Regions from separate parts of the Trichocoleus sp. FACHB-46 genome, predicted to be linked through region 3. Evidence: predicted binding sites of a transcription regulator. Region 3 holds the regulator's gene; each other region holds the start of a gene.
What was found. The regulator NtcA, encoded in region 3, controls nitrogen genes in cyanobacteria. The targets are predictions, from matches to a motif close to TTTGTANNNNNNNNTACAAA.

Region 1 (4,182 bases), on a different contig from region 3:
AGTTGGTTGCTTCTTCAGGGATGTATACGCATCTCAATGGCACCTTTGGGCGAGTCCCGATGGGAGCTTACAAAGTGGGCAAAATTGCTCAAAATCGAGTTTCCTTTTTGAGCAATCATCTTGCAGCAGAAACTTGGGTAGGAAATCGCGAATGGGCGATCGCTAACAACATTCAAGGATTTGCAGGATATCCTTTAGTGATTCAAGATAAAGTCATCGGCGTGCTGGCAACTTTTAGCCATCAAGCAATGGAGACAGAGTTTCTAGAGGTTTTACAAACCCTTTGCACCGTTACAGCGATCGCCTTAGACACAGCTATACAATATCAGCATGAAAAGCAGATTTGGCAAAACTCGATGCAGTTGATGGCCCAGCCTGCGGTTCAGAGCCTTAAATTCAACTATCTCTCTCTTTCTGATCAATTAGTCAGTCTGCTAAGTGATACCCGCTTAACTTTGGTAGGCACAGAGCGACCTCTCACTCTGCCAGTAGCTTATGTCTTCTTGCAAGCAGCCGAAACTTTGTACCAATTTACCTGTCACTATTGTCGGCTGATTTATACAGCAGAGTCTGTAGCATTAGAGGCCATGATTCCGGCAACTCATTTTCCCGACCTCGATCCACAAAATGGCTTGCCGTCCTCCCTAAATAAACTGTTTTTTACTGTCACCTGTTTAGGGGGAGTGCTGCAAACCCAAGCCACCAGTAATCAACGGGCCATGCAGTTTTTGCTCAAAGTACCCGATTGGCGCGATCTCGGTGGTCATCAACTGCGAATTCAATGCCGCTCATCAGTTCTACAACTAGCCTTTACACATCTAGCTTTTTCGGCAGGTCTACCAGTTTGCCGTGAAATAGCTAAAGAAGCAAACAAGAATGTACCCTTATTGACCGATGATGCTACACAAATTCAGACAGCGAAATGGGTGCTGTGGGTGCAACAGGGAAGTCAAATTGCACCGAAGGGGATTCGAGGCAAAGTTGATTTGTCTACCAGCCCAGAGACATTGAGACAGGCAGTAGAAGCGTTGTCACAGGGTAAATCGTGGGGTATTGACCCAGATTTAGAAAAACAGCAAACTCTGTCTGAGCGAGAGTTGGAGATTCTGGCTTTGTTGACTCAGGGGCATCGCGATCGCGATATTGCCGATCATCTAATCATTAGCGAAAGTACCGTTAAGTTCCACATGAATAATGTCTTGGCGAAATTGCAGGCGCGGACTCGTTACCAAGCGATTTATGAGGCGATCGCTAAGGGATGGCTGGTTACATAAATCTGAGAAAGTGCTGCGATCGTTTCTCCTGTCCTTATTGTTAGATCTCCCACTTCCGTAGTGAGAGATACAAAGACTTGAGAAATCAGGACTTAATCTGGCAACACATTCCAGCCAGTCAGAAGTCAGCTTATGAACAATCACTATTCAGTCATTATTGTGGGTGGAGGTCAGTCAGGGCTTTCCATGAGCTATTGCTTGAAGGAGAGAGGCATCGATCACATTGTTTTTGAGAAGAACAAAATTGGCTATGCTTGGCGCACTAAGCGCTGGGACTCTTTTTGTTTAGTCACACCCAATTGGCAATGTAAACTCCCAGGCTATGCCTATCCAGGCGATGATCCTCATGGTTTCATGCAGAAAGACGAAATTGTGCAATATATTGAAGCTTATGCTGCCTCTTTCGATCCTCCCATTCAGCAAGGTGTTGAGGTATTAAAGCTTAGTCAGAATGTAGCCCAAAACTTCTTTGAGGTGACAACTTCAATTGGAGAATACACGGCTGACCAGGTAGTTGTGGCATCCGGTAGCTACCATCTTCCTAAGGTGCCAAAGATTGCTGAACGGCTCCCTAAAAACATCACGCAACTTCACGCCTCAGAATATAAAAACTCCCAGTCTTTACCGCCTGGAGCCGTGTTGGTCGTAGGTACAGGGCAGTCAGGATGCCAAATTGCTGAAGATCTGCATTTGGCTGGTAGACAAGTACATCTCTGCGTGGGGAGTGCGCCGCGATCGCCCCGGCGGTACCGAGGTAAAGATGTGGTCGATTGGCTGGACCAGATGGGATATTACGATTTATCGATTGAGGAGCATCCCCAAAAAGAAAAAGTGAGGGCCAAAGCCAACCACTATGTTACAGGTCGAGATGGAGGTCGAGAGATTGACTTACGACAATTTGCTCTAGAAGGGATGCAACTTTATGGCAGGCTGAAGGATATTAGCGATCGCCAGTTGGAATTCTGGGATAACTTGCAGCAAAATTTGGATCAAGCCGATGCGGTAGCGGAAAGTATCAAGAAAACCATTGATGGATTCATTGAGAAAAACCAAATTGAGGCTCCCACAGAACCTGCTTACTATCCAGTTTGGCAGCCTGAGCAGTCGATCCTCAGCCTGGACTATGCTCAAGCCAATATCAGTGCAGTGATTTGGTGTACTGGGTATCAGTCTGATTTTAGTTGGGTAGAGGTGCCTGTCTTTGATGGCAAGGGGTATCCAGGCCATGAACGGGGTGTAACCGGAGTCTGGGGACTCTATTTTCTAGGGCTTCCCTGGCTCTATACCTGGGGGTCAGGCCGCTTTTCTGGAATCGCCCGTGACGCCAGTTATCTAGCAGATTACATCGTCGCCAGGAAGAAGGTGTCATACCCCAATGACTGGAGTGTGGTCAATGAATTTTTGCTGGGTTCGTAGTCCAGAGACGCATTGTTAGCGACCTAGCGAAATCGATAGGTACTTAGGTGAGTTTGGTACTAATTTTCAGCGTTTTGGCCTGAGAAATAGACCGAGCGATCGCCCTCCCTAGCCTTATTGATAGAGTTAAACCTTTCGTAGTGAGGAATACAAAGATCTCCTCAGCTAGCCCTTAATCTGGCAACACTATTCAAGGAAAAAAAGATGCCTGAAGTAACCACTCCTGCTCATCAAGTTGGTGATTTCTTTGTTGATTACGAAGAGAAAGTCTTTCCCGATGTCAAAGCTGAACCTGGCGAGAAAGCATTGGTGACATTCCACACCGTTGCGTTTGAAGGATCGATTGGTTTTGTCAATTTATTGCAAGCTACGCGCCTACTGCGTAAGGGATTTGAGACTTCTGTCTTGTTGTATGGCCCTGGCGTAACTTTGGGGGTGCAGCGGGGATTTCCTAAGTTAGGAGATGCAGCTTTCCCGGGGCACCAGAACTTTAATGACCAAATCAGCAAGTTTATGGCAGAGGGTGGCAAAGTTTATGCTTGCCGCTTTGCTTTACAAGCTTTGTATGGGCATGGTGAACCTTCCCTGATTCCTGGCATCCGTCCCATCAATCCTTTGGATGTACTAGATCTAGTGCTCCTGCACCGCAAAGATGGAGCCTTGATTTTAGATACTTGGACCTTGTAAATAATGAATGATTCCCAAACCATTCGAGCCGCAGCCATACAGATTAGCCCAGTTTTGTTTAGTCGAGATGGCACCACCGAGAAGGTGTTGCAGGCGATCGCTAAAGCTGCCAAAGCAGGGGTGCAGCTGATCGTTTTTCCTGAGACTTTTATCCCTTATTATCCTTACTTCTCCTTTGTGCAACCGCCCGTTCTCATGGGGCAGGAACATATGCGGCTGTATGAAGAAGCGGTGACCGTGCCTGGGCCAGTGGTAGATGCGGTAAGCAGAGCGGCTCGTTCTTATGCAATGGTGGTGGTGCTAGGAGTCAATGAGCGAGATCATGGCTCCCTCTACAACACACAGCTAATTTTTGATGCCGACGGCACTCTATTGTTGAAGCGGCGCAAGATTACACCTACCTATCATGAGCGAATGGTGTGGGGGCAAGGAGATGGTTCTGGTTTGAGAGTTGTGGAGACAGCAGTGGGAAAACTGGGTGCCTTGGCCTGCTGGGAGCACTACAATCCTTTGGCTCGATTCGCCCTCATGGCCCAGCATGAACAAATTCACTGTGCCCAATTTCCTGGTTCCTTAGTAGGGCAGATTTTTGCCGACCAAATTGAAGTCACGATTCGTCACCATGCCTTGGAGGCTGGCTGTTTCGTTGTCAATGCTACAGGTTGGCTCTCTCCAGAACAAGTCGGACAAATCACCACTGATGAGAAGCTGCAACGAGTGCTCAGTGGCGGCTGCAATACCGCAATAATCGGGCCTGAAGGCAATCATCTTTGTCCGCCGATTACAGAAGGTGAGGGAATGGCGA
Region 2 (4,182 bases), on a different contig from region 3:
ATAGCAAGCCCAGCCTCTCAAGTAAGTCTGACGCGAGAGAGAGTGATTTGCCCACGGGAATTTTTACAGTGTGATTGGTTTGCCCCTATTCACCTCAGGAGAATAACGCTGTGCCTTATCCCTCTGCGCCTTGGACACTGCGAGGCCACGCTTTGCAGACATTACATTTAGTAGATAGTGCTTCTGTGCGATCGCTGCTGCCGTCGGGTTTAGAAGTGCTGGAGCCCTGGCCTGGCAAAGCAATTGCTAGTGTGTATCTCAGTGCTTATCAGGCGGGGTCAGTCTTGGAGTACAACGAATTGATTGTGGCGACGCTGATCCGTCAGGCTGGCAATATTGGCGGCTGGGTGACCCATATTTATGTCGATCACCCGGATTCGGTTGCAGGAGGTCGAGAAATTTGGGGATTGCCTAAAGAACTAGCAGAGTTTACTTGGGAGGCGGGGCAAACCCAGCAAGTCATGGTGCGCCAAGGCGATCGCCTACTTTGCTCATTACGTTATGACCCCCCCTTCTCTCTCTGGCGGCAACCTTTTTCGGCTACTAGTTTTAGCCTGTTGGACTCAGCTTTACTCTCTTTTGGAGCCCATTTAGACACACGTTTGGGTGTGGTCAAAGGCCATTTGGAAGTCCCTGCAAATAGCCCGCTGGCCCAGATTTATTTCGGACAACCTTGGCTCACAGTGAGTCATGCAGAAATGGAATTGCGAGTGGATGCGCCCCAAAAACGGGTGGCTAACTTTACCAAGTGACGTAAGGCTCTAAGCGATCGAGGAGTTTGGGGCCAACCCCAGACACGCGATCGAGATCGGCAAGCGAAGTAAAAGGTTTTTGCTGACGAGCTTGAATAATGCGCTGGGCCAGCGTAGGACCGACACCGGGCAACGTTTCTAGGTCTTGCAGACTAGCAGTATTGAGGTTTACCACTGAGTTGGGTGTGGTCTGGGGTTGCGAGGTTGTAGTGGCTGATGGAGTGGGCGATCGCTGGCTTTTGAGCTTTGAGGTTGGCTTAGGCTGAGTCTGACTTGACTGGCACTGTTTCGCTTGGGCAGCCATTTTGCGTTGTACTGCTGGAGGCACCCCCAAGATGGCATTGGTATATAGCCGCTCAAATTCTCGCTCGTAGTGAGCCGCAACCATTGGGCTTTCAACCACGACTAATGTTTCGTCATTGCCTGTATTGGCAGCATCAGTCCAGTTATGAGACCCCGTAATCACAGTGGCTTGATCAACAACGCCAAACTTGTTGTGCAATAAATCTCCAGGTGGGAGGCGTGGTGCCCCCACTTTACTAATAGGGTTTTGCCAGGGATGGTTGTTGGATTCGGTTCGGCACTTGTCTTTGAGTTCAACGCCCAGCATGTCTAAGGCTTCGCTATAGGAACGGTAGGCAAAACTAGGATCGATGACAGCCTGTACCTGTACGCCTCGTTCATGATTAGTTTCTAAGACATTCGATAAACGCTGCTCGGAAAATACAAACAACGCCAAATTCACCGATCGCTGAGCTGCACCCAAGGTTTTGCCAATGAGTCCGCTCCCACTTTGACTCCAGGGACGGGAGGGACTGGTAGGCGAGAACTGCACTGTAACTGATGTGCTGCCAAGCACAACTGTTTGGGGAGAACGATAGGGCTTTTGTAGGCCAAACTTGCTATCGGACTTGCCCCCAGGACCATCGCCCCACATAGTGTTGAACTCTTGGGTGAATAAGCTAGCTAATTCGGCGCTGGGAATCCGCAACATGTTGTTAGCGTTGCCTTGACTGGCAGGGCGAGAGAAATCGCCATGAATATCACTAGTAGTGAAATTGGCCGAAGTGATGATTAGGCGTTGTCCATCCACCACGACAAATTTATGGTGCATCAAGTCACTGCCAGCAGAGCCGTTGGCGGTGTCATCAATCCAAGGCACCTGCGCTTGCCGCAACATGACTAAAGTGTCGCCTTGATTAATTTCTTCTGGGGTGAGTTTGCCGTCTTGGTCGAGGTCTGCGAGCTTTTGGTATTCCTCATAGCGGCTGCGCTCTCGTTCGGGCAGCTTCTCTAGTTCAGCTTCGGTGATCGCGCTCCAAGGTTGGCTATAGGTGTTTTCTAAAATCACCCGTACCTTCACGCCTGCTTTTTGGCGATCGATCAAGGCTTGGGCAATCTTGGGCAACCGCAGCTCTTGAACGGCAACATCTACGGTAGATTGCGCTGAGGCGATCGCGTCAATAATTTGCTGCTCTAGGTTATCGCCAGGGCGAGTTTGCTGGCGGTAAGGCTCGGTGTATTTGGCAGCAGGTTCGTGATTGAAGTAAGCCTGAACTAACGGATCTTGGGGCAGTGGTGCAGGTGCAGATTGCTGTGGCTGAGACTGCACTTGTTGGCAAGCACTCAGGCTCAAAACCAGCAACAGGCTCAAGCAAAAACGCGATCGCAGGGAAACCGGAAAAAGCAAAATAGCGCTCCTGACGGCAATGAGGGATGCATGTCTAGAGGTTGCCCTAGCCCATAGCATCATTACCATTAGCCGCTAATGAGGTTTCTTCGCGGCTTCCTGTAACGTCATAATGGCGTCTTCCAGCTCACTGGCTACTCGTTCGTGATTGCCTGCGTTCAGCCAGCGCACTGCTTCATAAAGCTGAAAAATTGCTTTAACGGTAGAGTCTTGCCTCCGCTCCATGTCTTCCAGTTTTAGTAGCAAATTTTGTACACGGATTTCTAGGATCGCGTTGGTTTCCATTATCTCGGCTCCACCTGCAACTTGAGTGGTAATGTCTCGAAATCAATCGTCTTAGTCTCAGACAAGAATCAAAAATAACCCCTAGCACTTTCTGTGAGGGGTTAAGGTAATCTGGCATACTGGAATGAGTTTAACTACGCTTTTTGTAGTCACTCCAGAGCCGCAATTGCCACACTTGTTAGTTACCGCTGACGACCGTTGACTTGTATCTGTGTTCGTCCTCGGGCTTGCGCTGCCACTTACCGTCGCTGCCTTGAATGTAATCATGCTTGACTGTGGTCCAAGCGACATTCATCGCTCCCTCTTGAGACAGACCATCAGATTGAGCACTTCGCATTGCAGCTTGGAAGATCTTTTGGGCTGATTCGGGGAGTTGCTGAGCTTCTTGAGGTAGGTTTTGCTCTTGCTGTTGTTCTGGTGCCATTTGCTTAATAAGCTCCGTTTTCATACTGAGACTTGCGATCATCCTATGCAGCAATAGTTGGAAGTTCCTCAGCCTAGAAGCGAATTAGATACGCTGGTTCGTTCTACCCCAAGGGGCAGCTAACTTTAATTCTTTCTGTCGTTAGGGATACAATTAATTGCTTCAAAGGGCTCCCAATCCTAAACCAAAGGCGGGACATCTTGACTGGATCGGTACGCTTGGGATTGAAAGGTATGCTGGAAGAAAGCAATGCCTTAATTTAAAGCTTTAGAACGCGACTACTCATGCAAATCTATCTGGATTACAGTGCGACAACTCCCCCTCGTGCCGAAGCGATCGCTGCCATGCAGCAGGCTTTGACGGTGCAGTGGGGCAATCCTTCTAGCTTGCATGAGTGGGGTAGTCGGGCCGCGACCTTGGTAGAACGGGCCCGCATTCAAGTGGCTAGCTTGCTCAATGCTCCGCCTGAAGCGATCGTGTTTACGTCGGGCGGTACCGAATCGGATAACTTGGCAATTCTGGGAGTGGTGCGGCAGTACACCACACCTCAACATGTGATTATTTCTAGCGTGGAGCACTCGGCGATCGCAGAGCCTGTGCGCTTATTGGAGCAGTGGGGATGGGAAGTAACTCGCTTACCTGTGGATGCTCAGGGGCGGGTAAATCCTCAGGATTTACGCCATGCCTTGCAAAGTAATACGGTTTTAGTTTCAGTGATCTACGGGCAGAGCGAAATTGGTACCTTGCAGCCCATCCAGGTGCTCGGTGAAATTGCTCGTAATCATGGCGCATTGTTTCATACTGATGCCGTGCAGGTCGCAGGCCGTTTGCAGCTAGATGTGCAGCAGCTTCCGGTAGATTTACTCTCGTTGTCCAGCCACAAGCTGTATGGACCGCAAGGATCTGGGGCTTTGTATGTGCGAACTGGAGTGGAGTTGGTGCCGCTGATCGGTGGTGGTGGGCAAGAGTTTAAGCTGCGTTCTGGGACTCAGGCCGTACCTGCGATCGCAGGGTTTGGCATAGCGGCAGAA
Region 3 (6,540 bases):
TCAAATCAGGTCTTTGGTTTTGCCACCATTGCAGGAGAAGCCTTTATGCTGGATAGTTCCGACCCTCTCTTCATGGCTGAGAGCGCTGCTACATCACTGGCGATTTTAGATCAAAGGCTGGTGAAACGGTGCCATATTCAGCTGCCTGACATGCCTAATCCGATGAGCGCCATTTGTTATCAAGGGTGCTTTTATAGCTATGTTCGGTTTTTTCCCTCACTGGAAACAGCTCAAAAGGCGGCTGGACGTTTGCTTACCAAAGGTAATGCGGTTGTCTTTACTCAGGTAGCGAAAGGTTTGGTATTGTGGGTGCTGGAAGCGGAGGCCCAGTTGGCTAGTAAGCCTGTAGTGAGATAAGTAGAGACTGTGAGTGCTAACCGTCTACCTGAAACCATTGCTCATGTCCGGATCACGCATCAGTCGTGGAATCAGGGCAAAATTGAGGGGGAAGTCAGAGCCAATCAATTTGAGTGGCAGTTTCAGTGGTGTTTTAAGCAAGGCAGCTTATTAGTGCAGCCTTCTCTCGGTAGAGCTTTGATCCAAGAACCTCTAGGGCGCTTTTTAGAGAAATGTGACTATCAACTAGAACCGGGTGGTGACTACTCATTCACGATTCGCGCCCAGCTCTAAGCTTAAGCAGATGCGACTAGGCGTTCTAAGTAACGCTCAATCAACAGAATTGCCACAATATCATCGAGCGATCGCGGTGGGGTTCGCATCCCTTGAGGAATTAAACGATACAAGCCTTTGGGAGGGTACATCTTCCAGTAGCGATCGCGAGCTTCTAAGCTGCTGTAGCGCTCGTCTACCAAGACGACCCGGAGCGGATCAGGTAAATCATCACTTAGCTTTTGTTTCCAAGTTTTCGCAGTCGTTTGATCCCCCATCACTACGATTGAGATGGGTAGCTGTTTTTGGAGCTGTTGAATCGTAGCTACCACTTCATCCGCTGCAATAACTTGGTGGTAATGTAGCGTCCGGTCTACTCCCATCGCAGCTAAACCACATTTGTGGCGACCAGGATCGAAGCCTAAGATGATCGGCTGATCAGGATTGGGGGGAGGATTTAAGACCATGAAATTCTAATCATTTGCCAGCAGAACGAGGAAACAGCTCAACTTGTCAGCGTCACTCTGCTTTATTGTAACGACCTGCCGTTACAAATCGTCAGGACTGACGAAGGGGCTGGGAGAGACATCTGACGGCTTGGAATTAGGGGCTTTTCCAGGGTAAGGGTCTGAATGTTGAAACTCAAAATTAGCGTCCTCTTGAGTCACGCTGTTGTTTGGATTGTTTGGATTAGGAGTGGCATTGTTGGGTTGAGGAGATGGACTGCTGTTGGGTTGAGGACGATTGGGTCGAGGAATGTCCCGACTAGTACTCAGCACCACTTGGCCATTCTGAATCGCTAACAACTCCACCTTCAGCGGGCCTGCTGTGTAGATCACACCCGTGGTTACAACCTTTAAATCGAGCGGCTGGCGATACTGCTTCAACTGCTCGGCAAAGCTCAAAATTGCCGTGACGCTAGGACCATTTGCAGCGATCTGTACTCCTTCCGTGAGTACCCCCGCACCTCTGGCTCGAAACTCCGTGGCGGCTAGCAACAGTTCGATCCGCTTTTGAATGTCGGCTTCAGTTAGGGTAGATGGATCAACTGAAGCGGCAGCAATGACATCACCAGAAAGAAATGCGACTTGGTTGAGCGTAGCGCTCGCCACCACCTGAACGCTCTTTTCTCCTAGCACATAGTTACCCGCTGAGAGAATTCTAATGACGTAATCGCGACCATCTTCAATTTGGTCAACCAGTTGTTCTACTTCCGGTCTGGTGATTTGAATAATCTGCTCGCTGACTTGACCAGTACCAGGACGGGTCAACTTGATAGCGTTACGATTTGCTTCTCGCAGTAACTGGTCTATTGCTTGCTGAGCGCCTGTGGGAGAAACGATCCGCACGACCCCTGCTGACAACACTTGTCCCCGGAAGAGAGCAACGTTGCCTTGGCGTAGGGTTTCATATTGCGCTTGATAGTACTGGTAGTACCGCTGCAAGGTTTGAACAGCTTTCTCTAAATTGGCTTGTTGAATCTCTAAATCTTTAGTTTCTTTAATCAAGTTTTGGCGCTCGTTATCCAGTCGGTCGATCTCGGAGCGGAGTCCCGTTGCTTGCTGAGAAACAGTGCTTAGTTGCGTTTGAGTTCGGTTTAGTTCTACTTCGGTGCGGTCTTTGGCATCTTCAATCCGATCCTTTTCTGCTTCCGCGCGGCTCAGTTGGCTCTGAGTTTGATCGAGCTGAGCTTCGGTGCGAGCTCTTTCGGCCTCGACTCGACCTAGCTGGGTTTGCGTACGATTTAGCTGTGCTTCTGTCGTCGCTTGCTTGGCGATCGCGGCCTTAAGAAACAAATTAATCCGATCCAGCCGTTGTTGGGCCGAAACTTGCTCCGCGCGAGCTTGGGTCAGCTCTTGCTCAACTTGGTTTTTTTGAACTCTCGTCTTTGCTAAATCTTCTCGCGCCCTAGAGAGGTTTTTCTGAATTTTGCCCAATTCAAAAACGCCAGTACGGAGTTGATCACTCACAGCAAACAAAATGGCGAGTGTAGAAGCAGAAATGATGCCACCCGTGACAATCGTCACCAAGACCGCGGTTTTGCGAGGACGCAAGTTAAACAAGCTGAGGCGAGCCTTGCCTACGCGCGTACCGATGCGATCGCCCACCGTTGCGATCACACCCCCCAACACCAAGATTGCCACAATTAAGATGTACCCGCTGGTCATCTACCCTCAGGAAGCCATTTGGCTCACACCCAACTCAGATACAGCCTATCTCATGCCCCAGAAGTTTTGTGTGCCATCACACCTGTAGGACGACAACAAGCAGACCCAGATAGCAAAAGTTGCTGCCTTGCCTCAGCGTCAGGAGAGCATCAGGGCTCTCTTTGTTTCCTCGCAGGAGTGCCATGAAGCACCTTCCTCGGCCAGAGAGCTGTATTCAAGTCGCTGTAAGCGCTTGTTATTACTAGAGGTTAACCATAGCAGATCAACTGAACTGTTGACTGAGAGCGACGGGATTATGAACCGTAATTTTTTTCTTATGGATGGAAATCATCTTCTCCTGTCGCAGATCTCCAAGTAGGCGTGTGACTGTGACACGGGTGGAACCAATCGCTTCTGCGATCGCCTGATGCGACAATTTCAAATCAATTGTGATCCCGTCAGGGCCAGGAACGCCAAAGTCACGACAGAGGATGAGCAAGAAGCTGACCAAGCGTGATCCCATATCTCGGTGGGCCAAGGTTTCGATCATCATCTCAGTCTGCAAGATGCGCGAAGACAACCCTTGCAACATCAGCATCGACAGCTCTGGGTTATCCTTGAGGGCTTTTTCCACTTGCTCAATGGGCACCGACAGCAATTCCGCCGGAGTAAAAGCAACTGCGTGATAAAAGCGATCGGAGCGATTGCCCGTAATCAGCGAGAGAACCCCAAAGACACTATTTTCTCGCAGCAAGGCTACGGTGATTTCTTCGCCCGCTTCATAAACGCGAGACAGTTTGACCGCACCTCGGACCAAAAAGTAGACACGCTCCGCTGGATCACCGGGGAAGAAAATCGTCTTGCCTCGATCAAACGTTTCGATCACGGGAGGAAATGCTCCGCCTCCCAGTTGACGAAACACAGATGCTAACGGCCTATCCTGCGTCATTACCATATCCTTTTACCTTTTCGATGCCCTTCTCCAACCTTCATGGGCCGCTCGTCTGGAGATGAACCTTACGAAGGTGAGCCAACTGTAAGCAATTGATGACTTTAGAACACTTAAACTTACTCCAGAGTCATTTTTTGTTCTATTTGATACACAATCGGCCAGCGATCGCCAATGGCTGAAGAATTTGGCTGCTGTTTCGAGGACTACAAACGAACGGATCTTAGCTGTAAGCGATCTATTTAGACCCTATCTTACTCCCCCTAAAGACAGATATCTTGTGATAGGACTCAAGGCAGCGTATCACCCTGCCAGCGACAGTAGATGTCAATATCTTTAAGCCCCCATCTTTGAGTATTCTCGTAATTGCCCTTAACGAAGAGATTGCCATGCTGGATCTGACCGGAAAAAATGCCTTAGTCACAGGCATTGCTAACAATCGCTCGATTGCTTGGGGAATTGCCCAACAACTCCATAAAGCGGGTGCCAACCTAGGGATTACCTATCTGCCCGATGAGCGGGGCAAGATGGAAAAAAAAGTAGCAGAACTGGTTGAACCGCTAGAACCCAGCTTGTTTGTGCCTTGCAATGTGCAAGATGATGCTCAGATTCAGTCCACCTTTGAGACTGTGAAGGAGAAGTGGGGCAAGCTAGATATCTTGGTTCACTGTCTGGCCTTTGCCAACAAAGATGACTTATCTGGCCACTTTAGCAACACCTCGCGGCCAGGATTTACCACAGCCTTAGACATCAGCACTTATTCGTTAATTCAGCTCAGTGGTGCCGCTAAACCCCTGATGACAGAAGGCGGCAGCATTGTCACATTGACCTACTTGGGCGGGGTGCGTGTGGTGCCCAACTATAACGTTATGGGCATTGCCAAAGCGGGCTTAGAAATGAGCGTTAAATACTTGGCCGCAGAACTGGGCCCCCACAATATTCGAGTCAATGGCATTTCTGCTGGCCCAATTAGAACTCTCGCCTCCTCTGCGGTTGGGGGAATTCTGGACATGATTCATCATGTGGAAGAAGTGGCACCCCTGCGGCGCACTGTGACTCAACTAGAAGTTGGCAATACAGCGGCGTTCCTATGCAGTGATTTGTCCAGCGGTATGACAGGGCAAATCCTCTATGTTGATTCTGGCTATGAGATCATGGGGATGTAGTGGCTGCCATTAAGTGACTACAACCGTTTGGCCTGCCTGCGCAGGCTCAAAGTTTCTCCCTTCCAGTTTTTACTTCCCAGTATTGAGTAGGGCCTATGCAGACTAGCATTCATGAAGCGTCTTCCCAAGAGCACCGCACAGCCTTCGAGCAGGCCAACGGAGCATCATTAGAACCCGTATTTTCAGGACGAGTGGCCTCAGTCAGCCGCAAAACAGGTGAGACAGATGTGCATGTCACCATTAATTTGGATGGACAGGGTCGCTGTGTAGCAGCCACAGGTATTCCATTTCTCGACCACATGTTGCATCAGATTGCTTCGCATGGGCTGTTTGACCTAGAGGTGCGAGCGACGGGTGACTTAGAAATTGATGACCATCACACCAACGAAGATGTGGGCATTACCCTGGGTCAAGCTCTGGCTAAATCGTTGGGCGATCGCAAAGGCATTGTCCGGTTTGGCAATTTCCTCGCGCCCTTGGACGAAGCTCTAATCCAGGTAGCTCTAGATTTATCTGGTCGGCCTCACATTAGCTATGGCCTGCAAATCCCTACCGAACGAGTCGGCACTTACGACACGCAACTGGTACGAGAATTTTTTGTGGCAGTGGTGAATCACAGCCAGATGACGCTGCACATCCGTCAGCTAGATGGCATCAATTCACACCATATTATTGAAGCCACATTCAAGGCATTTGCTCGTGCTTTGCGCGTTGCTACAGAAACCGATCCCCGTCGGGCTCACACCATTCCCAGTTCCAAAGGCGTTTTGTAATCTATTCTTTCTCCGGGGATTGGGCTCGGGTGCGATCGCTCAAAAACTTCAACTGCTGGTAGAGCATGGCAATTTGTGGAAGCTGCACTCCTGCGGCTTGGGCAGCTCGTAGTGGGTTGCCAAAAATTGCCTCGACTTCCAGAGGTCTGCCTTCGTCGTAGTCAATTTTCATGCTGGTGCGGTAGGGCTTCATCTTCACCGTGTCATCCAGCATTTCTTGAATAAAATTATCGGCGATCGCGCGACTCTGCACTTTTGCTCCTAAGGCAACTTCTCGCATCAATTGCTCTGCCAAAGCATAAGTGTAGCGATCGGCCATCAGCGCATCAGTTGTGGCGTTGAGGACCACTGACAAGCCGTTGAAGGGAATATTCCAAACCAGCTTGCGCCAGCGGGCTAGGAGTAGGTCTGCCGCCAAGTGGATCGAGATGCTCGCCTGGGTAAAGTCTTGAGCGATCTGAGACATGCGCTCTGTGACACCACCCACTTGATAGTTTGCTGCGTACTCACCTAAGGTAATGGCTCCGTAGTCAAGGTGGCGAATGTGGCCAGGACCCACTTTGTTGGAACAAATAAAGCACAGTCCACCCATGACGCGCTCCGCACCTACAATTTGAGCCACTTCTGCTTCTAAGCCCAAGCCATTTTGCAGCACTAAGACAACGCCATCTTCTTTGAGCACCCGAGGAAGTAGGGCTGGCAACAAGTGATTGTGGGTACTTTTGAGTGCGACCACCACTACATCGCAGCGAGGCATCTCCTCGACTCGACGGTAAGCATAGACCTGAGGTAGCGTGAAATTCTCCTCAGGTGACTCGATCACTAATCCTTGCTGCTGCACCTGTTCGTAGTCACTTCTGAGCAGGAAATGGACTTCTGTGCCTGCTTGCTGAAGC

Region 1: H6F72_RS20985 (MSMEG_0569 family flavin-dependent oxidoreductase) is a predicted target of NtcA. The motif match lies at 1,329-1,348, and genes of this name have one in related genera.
Region 2: H6F72_RS03625 (ChaB family protein) is a predicted target of NtcA. The motif match lies at 3,286-3,305, and genes of this name have one in related genera.

The regions. Positions count from the first base shown of each region.
Region 1 is NZ_JACJOD010000032.1:175,515-179,696, reverse strand. It holds gene H6F72_RS20990 (LuxR C-terminal-related transcriptional regulator) at 1-1,274, shown strand, start outside; gene H6F72_RS20985 (MSMEG_0569 family flavin-dependent oxidoreductase) at 1,407-2,690, shown strand; gene H6F72_RS20980 (MSMEG_0572/Sll0783 family nitrogen starvation response protein) at 2,895-3,377, shown strand; gene H6F72_RS20975 (Nit6803 family nitrilase) at 3,381-4,182, shown strand, end outside.
Region 2 is NZ_JACJOD010000006.1:750,759-754,940, forward strand. It holds gene H6F72_RS03610 (acetoacetate decarboxylase family protein) at 75-752, shown strand; gene H6F72_RS03615 (phospholipase D-like domain-containing protein) at 742-2,442, opposite strand; gene H6F72_RS03620 (hypothetical protein) at 2,518-2,727, opposite strand; gene H6F72_RS03625 (ChaB family protein) at 2,906-3,175, opposite strand; gene H6F72_RS03630 (cysteine desulfurase family protein) at 3,436-4,182, shown strand, end outside.
Region 3 is NZ_JACJOD010000013.1:393,534-400,073, reverse strand. It holds gene H6F72_RS09475 (hypothetical protein) at 46-357, shown strand; gene H6F72_RS09470 (DUF3146 family protein) at 367-630, shown strand; gene H6F72_RS09465 (pre-16S rRNA-processing nuclease YqgF) at 633-1,076, opposite strand; gene H6F72_RS09460 (DUF3084 domain-containing protein) at 1,158-2,777, opposite strand; gene ntcA (global nitrogen regulator NtcA) at 3,040-3,711, opposite strand; gene fabI (enoyl-ACP reductase FabI) at 4,095-4,871, shown strand; gene hisB (imidazoleglycerol-phosphate dehydratase HisB) at 4,967-5,644, shown strand; gene H6F72_RS09440 (putative 2-dehydropantoate 2-reductase) at 5,646-6,540, opposite strand, start outside.